2 regions of the Clostridium sp. YIM B02551 genome follow, and region 1 is predicted to be linked to the other one. Evidence: a T-box and tRNA genes for the amino acid it is inferred to sense, from the RefSeq annotation. Region 1 holds a T-box; the other holds one or more tRNA genes.

Region 1 (3,438 bases):
TTCAAAAAACTGGGGAATCCTCCGTTTCCCATCGAAAGATTACAAGTTGAAGTTCATTTAGAGCTTCAACATCTTCATATCCTACCACTCTCAATCGTAGGATAGCTACAATGTGGTTGAATAGTTTTAGTCCTGCTATATTAGTAATATAGCATAAAATAACTGTTAAACGAAACTATCTAGATTGGAGTGAATTAATTTATGAAAATATTTGTAACTGGAGCAACAGGCAAAGTTGGAAGCCGTTTAGTACCATATTTACTTAAGAACGGGCATTCTGTTCGTATTCTTGTAAGAAATGCTGAGAAGGCACTTGTATTGAAAGAGCAAGGAGCAGAAGTAGTTGAAGGTGATCTTTTAAATAATGATAATCTTACTGAAATCATACGAGGTGTTGATGCAGTGATTCATACAGCTGCTCAATTCCGAGGCGGTATTAGTGATGAGGTAGCTACAGCAGTAAATTTAGATGCAACTATTATACTAGCTAAAGCAGCTATAGAAGTAGGTGTTACAAGATTTGTATTTACAAGTACCGGTAATGTATATCGTGACATAAATGTAAATAGACCATGCAGAGAAGATGATATTCTTGTGCCATCTAAACTGATATATCCTAAAACAAAAGTTGCTGCAGAAGAAGCTCTATTAAAATTGCATCGTGAACAAGGACTAGATATTCGTATTATGAGATTAGCATTTGTTTATGGTGATGGTGATCCACATATTGAAGAAATTTTGCCGTACATGATTAACTGGAATCCTTTAAAGCTGCAATCGATGATACATCATGAAGATGTAAGTCAAGCACTATTGCTTGCTGCAACCACCCCAGATGTTGGCGGTCGTATATATAACGTTGCAGATGATAAGCCTATTACTATAGGCGAAATATATAAACTTCAAGGAGGACCAGAGCAAGTACCTACTGAAAATGGATGGCTTATGTCTAACATATGGGAATTGACAGCAGATTCAACCCGTATTAAAAATGAGTTGAATTTTAAACCCCAATATCCTTCTGTATATGCAGCTAAAGATATGGGAGCTTTATAGTAATAGTGCTAGTCGCGTGACAAGAGACATACACACAATTATTCCTGAATATGTGGATAAGATTAAAGGTTGCTGTGGATAATTTTTTACTGAATTTGTAAGAAATACGTTGACAATGTAATTAAGAAGAGTATAATAACTACAAATGCAATGAAGAGGAAAGTAACTTTAAGAATACTTATACAGAGAGTTTCTATTGGTGAGAGGAAGCAAATGATATTAAAGTGAAAATGGCCTTGGAGCAGTGTACCGAGATTTTTATTATAAGAATTAAGGCTGCAACGGATTCACCCGTTATGGTGATAGAGTATAATCATATGATATATATGACGTACTTGATGAGGTGCATATTGTAAGGTATGCATGAAATAGGATGGTAACACGAAGTTTAGCTCTCGTTCCTAAGATTAATTTCTTAGGACGGGAGTTTTTTTATTTAAATTTTATTATATATGAGGAGGATTTAGAAAATGAATATTTTTATTGGAGGAGCTTGGCCATATGCTAATGGTTCATTACACATAGGCCATATAGCTGCATTATTACCAGGAGATGTTTTAGCAAGATATTATAGGGTGAAGGGAGATAAAGTATTATATGTTTCAGGGAGTGATTGTCATGGGACGCCTATTTCAATAAGAGCAAAAAGAGAAGGCGTATTGCCAAAGGACATAGCAGATAAATATCATGCAGAATTTAAAAGGTGTTTTGAGAGGTTAAATTTTTCTTATGATTATTATGGGAGAACAGATGATGAATTTCATAAGAGAGAGGTACAAGAAGCTATAGTATTGCTATACAATAAAAAATTAATTTATGAAAAGGAAGTAGAGCAAATTTACTGTCAGCATTGCAACCAATTTTTACCGGATAGATATGTTGAAGGAGTATGTCCCAAATGTCATTCAATTGCAAGAGGAGATCAATGTGATAATTGTGGAGCTTTACTAGAGCCATTAGAACTTTCAGATAGAAAATGTAAGTTATGCAATAGTACACCAATAGTAAAGAATACAAAACAGTTATACTTCTCATTATCTAAATTTCAAAACACTATTAAAGAAAACTTAGATAAAACTCAAAGTAATTGGAGAGTTAATGCAGTAAATAATACAGAGAGATACCTAAATGAAGGGTTGTGTGATAGGGCTATATCAAGAGACTTATCATTAGGAATAGATATACCTATACAAGGATTTAGAGATAAAAAGGTTTATGTATGGATAGATGCTGTATTAGGATATCTTACAATGAGCAAAAAGTGGGCATTAGAAAATAAAAAATCATATGAAGATTTTTGGGATGAAAATGCTACTTCATATTATATACATGGTAAGGATAATATACCTTTTCATTCTATAATTTTACCGGCTTTAATAAATGGGATAGGATATAATAAGTTGCCTGATAGGATAATATCTAGTGAATATTTAACATTAGAGGGAAAGAAAATATCAACAAGTAATAACTGGGCTGTGTGGGTACCAGATATAATAGAACGTTACAACTCAGATGCGTTAAGATACTTTTTCTTAATTAATGCACCAGAAAAAAGAGATACTGATTTTTCTTGGAGAGAATTTGTGAATAGTAATAATGGTGAATTATTAGGGGCATATGGCAATTTAGTCAATAGAACTTTAGTTTTTGCTAAAAAGTATTTTGACAGTAAAATTCCTAATGGTAAGGTATCTATTAATATAAAAGAAGAAATAGACAATTTATATGAGGTTATAGGAAGTCTTATTGAACAAGGAAATTTAAAAGTTGCACTTGAGAAAATTTTTGAATTTATAAGAAGTATAAATAAATATTTTGATGAAAACGCACCATGGATTACAGTAAAAGATAATTTCGAGGTTTGCAGTAATACAATATATAATTGCATTTATTCAATAGCAAATTTAGCAAACCTATTATCACCTTTTTTACCTGAGTCTTCAGGAAAGATAAAAGCATGGCTAGCTATTCCTGGAGATAGATGGGAAACAATTGAGCCTAAGTATGGAGTTTCAATTGATGAAGTCACACTATTATTTGAAAGACTTGATAAGAAGATAATTGAAGAAGAGGAATATAGTTTGGTGAACAGCAGTAAGTAAATATATACATTTCTTATGTGGTATAATATTGATTATATGGGCAAATAAGGTTTTAGAATTATTAAGGTAAGGTAGTATTTTATAATTAGGAGAAATCAATTGAATTATAGTAACTTTTTAGAGAATGAAGAGAGAATATATTCTGAGTTTAGAGATACATCAAAAGTTATAGTAGAAGGTCTGAAACCTAATATTCAAGAAAATAAAGGTGGATATATTATAGCATTAAGACATCCTGATAATGTAATTAATAATATTAAAAATATTACTTCAAAAATAT
Region 2 (3,438 bases), on a different contig from region 1:
TTTAAGACTACTGTCTTTCTATCTGACATGAATGACTTTGTTTCTATGAACGAAGTATATGCATCATATTTTCCAAGTAATCCACCTGCAAGAAGTGCTGTTCAAGTAGCTAGATTACCTAAAGATGTAAAAATAGAAATAGAAATGATTGCTATTTCTAAATAGTAACCAACATATACCAATAAACTATAACTTAATGATAAAAAGGGGATTTAAAATGAACTTTACTACTTCTGGCGTATGCGCTAAAGAAATCATTTTTGATATTGAAGATAATAAACTTAAGAACGTTTCTTATGTAGGTGGATGTAACGGAAATTTAAAAGGAATTGGAGTTTTAGTTGAAGGCATGGAAGTTAATGATGTAATTTCTAAACTTAAAGGTATGACTTGTAAAGATAAGTCAACATCTTGTCCTGATCAATTGGCAAAAGCTCTTGAAACCTACCTAAGTTCAAAATAATATTTAAACTCCCTCTAAAAGTGATTTAGAGGGAGTCTTTTATTTATATATAATGCATTAAAGAATTTACATGTCACTTACCATGAGATGTAATATGATTTTTGCATTATATATAATTATTGTTATATTCTTTTAATTCTTTTATAAATGTTTTTGTAGCCTTAGAATATATTATTCCTTCAGGTATAATATATGTAAAATCTCTATTATACTCATGATCTAATTCAAAAATCTCTAATTCTCCTTCTGCAGCATCCTTTTCTACTACTAAATAAGATATTAATGTTACTCCTAATCTATTTTTAACAGCTTCTTTAACTGCATAATTACTACCTAATACTATCGTATGCTTTGGCTTTATGTGATTTTGTTCAAGAAACATACTTAAATACTGTTTAGTTCCAGAACCTGGTTCTCTGCTTATCCAAGTTGCATTTTCTAATGAACCATTTTCTTGAAAGTAATTCTTAGGAACAGCTACCACAAGCCTATCCTTTGCAAAGACTCCAGATTTTATATTAGTACTAAAAGGTATTAATCCTTCTACCAATCCTACATCCAACTGTAACTTACTTATTTTTTCGCATATAGACGATGTATTTTCAATAGATATCTCTAAAGATAATTCTGGATATCTTTTATTAAATTCTCCTAAAAACCTCGGAAGGAAGAACTCACCTATGGTTAAACTTGCACCTATTTTAAGTAAACCAGTTACTCTTACTTGTGAATCTATAAATTCTTCTTTAGTTTTCTCTATTATATTTATGATCTTTTTAGCTCGCTCATATAATATGACACCATCTTTTGTTATTATAATATTTTTTTGTTCTTTAGATCTCATAATTAAGGTTGTATTAAAATAACTTTCTAAATTTTTAATATGCACACTTACGCTCGGTTGTGATATAGATATTTCTTTAGCTGCTTTAGTAAAATTCTTTAGTTCTACCACTGCAATAAACGTCTTTAATTCTTCAATCATACTATATTCATCCTTTAATCTTTTATTTCTACTACTAATTAAATTTTATATCAAAAAAAATAATTATGAAATTGTATTTTATATTTATAAACATTATAAAAAATGGAGAGACTATTTTATGAGGTGATTTTTGTGTATAGTAACGTCGGAGTAAATTTAAATAAGGAATTGACATATTTGTCAAAAAGAAAAAGAATACCTAGATCAAAACATGCTAATACTAACTACTGTTGTGAGGAAAGTTTACTTGAAACTTTAGAAAACAAATATTCTAATGATATGGCAAACATTGTAGATTTTATTAAAGATAAAGCTAAAACTTTCAAGTCATCATTTAGCAATAGTAACAACAATGCTAAAAATACTCAATCCCATATAGAATGTTGTAGCTCTAAGAGTAAAATGGATATGAAGAACATGGCATTAATGGGCATAGGCGCTTTAGCAGTAGTTTATGGTATAAAAGCCTTAGCTAGACACAGATAAATAGACGCAATTTTCAGAAAGTTTGTTGAATAAATCTAAGGTTTGTGCTATAATATATGCAAGAAGTAATTTTGCTTCTTGCAACTCCTTACACAAGGAAGTTTAGTTAAGTTAATTAATTTAAAAGTTAATTATATGCCTAGTAAGATATAATCTGGATGTAAATAGCATATATAGGGCTGATATATACCTTTAATGATTATATCTAGTAGGCAATTTTTACCATTGACTTATGTTAGCAAGTAGCCTATACTTGCTATGTAGCTTAGAGAAATCTAAAGTTATTAATATCGCGGGATGGAGCAGTTGGTAGCTCGTCGGGCTCATAACCCGAAGGTCGTAGGTTCAAGTCCTGCTCCCGCAACCATAAAAAGAATCCTAATTTTAATTAGGATTCTTTTTCTTTACTAAAAATTAATAAAATCCAGCTATTAAACTGGATTTTATCTTGATATAGCTCTTAGCTAAAATAAATTTACTATAGTATCAAATATATCTTTTGACGCTTTTATTTGATTTTCATTTCCTACAACAGTTATTGAATTATCTTTTATTGCTTCTCCTATAACTTTATAGTAGTCTTTTATTTGTTTTTCACTTGTCTTTAGTATTTCTTCTCGTTCCTTATTTAACTCTTCATAAGTTACTCCTGCAAAATAATCTGATACTGCTTTATCCGCCTTAGAATCTGGATTTGATGGAATATCTAGCTTACTTATAGTCCCTATAATATATTTCACCATATCTTCATCAGTTGCATTGAAAGATTTCAAATACTCTACGGTTTTCTTATATGCATCAAATGTCTTATCTATGTTAGGATCTCTATAAGAGCTAAAATATATGAAGCCATCCTTACTTAAGTTGATTCTTACACCATAAGCTCCACCTTCAACTCTAACTTTGTTCCATAGATAATCAAAGTTAAGTATAGTGTTTAGTACCCTCATAGAACCTGAATAAGAAAATCCCTTATTTAAATAACTTCCACCAAGAACAACATAATTTACATTGCTTTGAGTTAATAATCCTTCATTTAACTTCTTAAGTGGATAATCATAATCTTTTAGATAAACACCTTCTTTATTCAATCCATCTATTAGTATATCTATATTTTCTTCTAATAATGATAACTTACTTTCTTCTTCTGTAAATGAAATAGTTAAATTATTTATGTTGAATATTTTTCTAGATACACTCTCTAGCTTTTCTTTAACTTCCTTTGGATTTTCTTCTAATGCTTTTTGAATATCACATAGAAAATTATATAGTCCAAGTCCGCCTATAAGATCTTCAAAATATCCCCTCTTAGAGATATATCCTATAGCTCTTAAGGCACCAATTACATTTCCTGAGGCAACCATTGCCATTTGATATCTTGATCTTAAATCTCTAACTATTTGTAATATTCTATTTGTGTCTTCAAAAGAAGTTTCGATAGCCACTTCTTTCATTAATTTAACTAACTCACCAATTTTTGAACTTAGAGCTTTACCTGCCATAG

Evidence for each region. A T-box is a leader RNA that pairs with one kind of tRNA and senses whether it is charged. The one in region 1 lies ahead of metG (methionine--tRNA ligase), so its partner is inferred to be a tRNA-Met.
Region 2: it encodes a tRNA-Met, which carries the amino acid that the T-box ahead of metG (methionine--tRNA ligase) is inferred to sense. The anticodon was not compared.

Annotation. Positions count from the first base shown of each region.
Region 1 covers NZ_JAKGTF010000010.1:189,983-193,420, reverse strand. Annotated here, with positions in the region: gene L1S47_RS13650 (NAD(P)-dependent oxidoreductase) at 202-1,056, shown strand; T-box leader at 1,198-1,462, shown strand; gene metG (methionine--tRNA ligase) at 1,527-3,158, shown strand; gene L1S47_RS13640 (hypothetical protein) at 3,258-3,438, shown strand, end outside.
Region 2 covers NZ_JAKGTF010000008.1:68,193-71,630, reverse strand. Annotated here, with positions in the region: gene L1S47_RS10875 (RidA family protein) at 1-165, shown strand, start outside; gene L1S47_RS10870 (TIGR03905 family TSCPD domain-containing protein) at 218-463, shown strand; gene L1S47_RS10865 (LysR substrate-binding domain-containing protein) at 570-1,448, opposite strand; gene L1S47_RS10860 (hypothetical protein) at 1,581-1,934, shown strand; tRNA gene L1S47_RS10855 (tRNA-Met) at 2,226-2,301, shown strand; gene L1S47_RS10850 (insulinase family protein) at 2,399-3,438, opposite strand, start outside.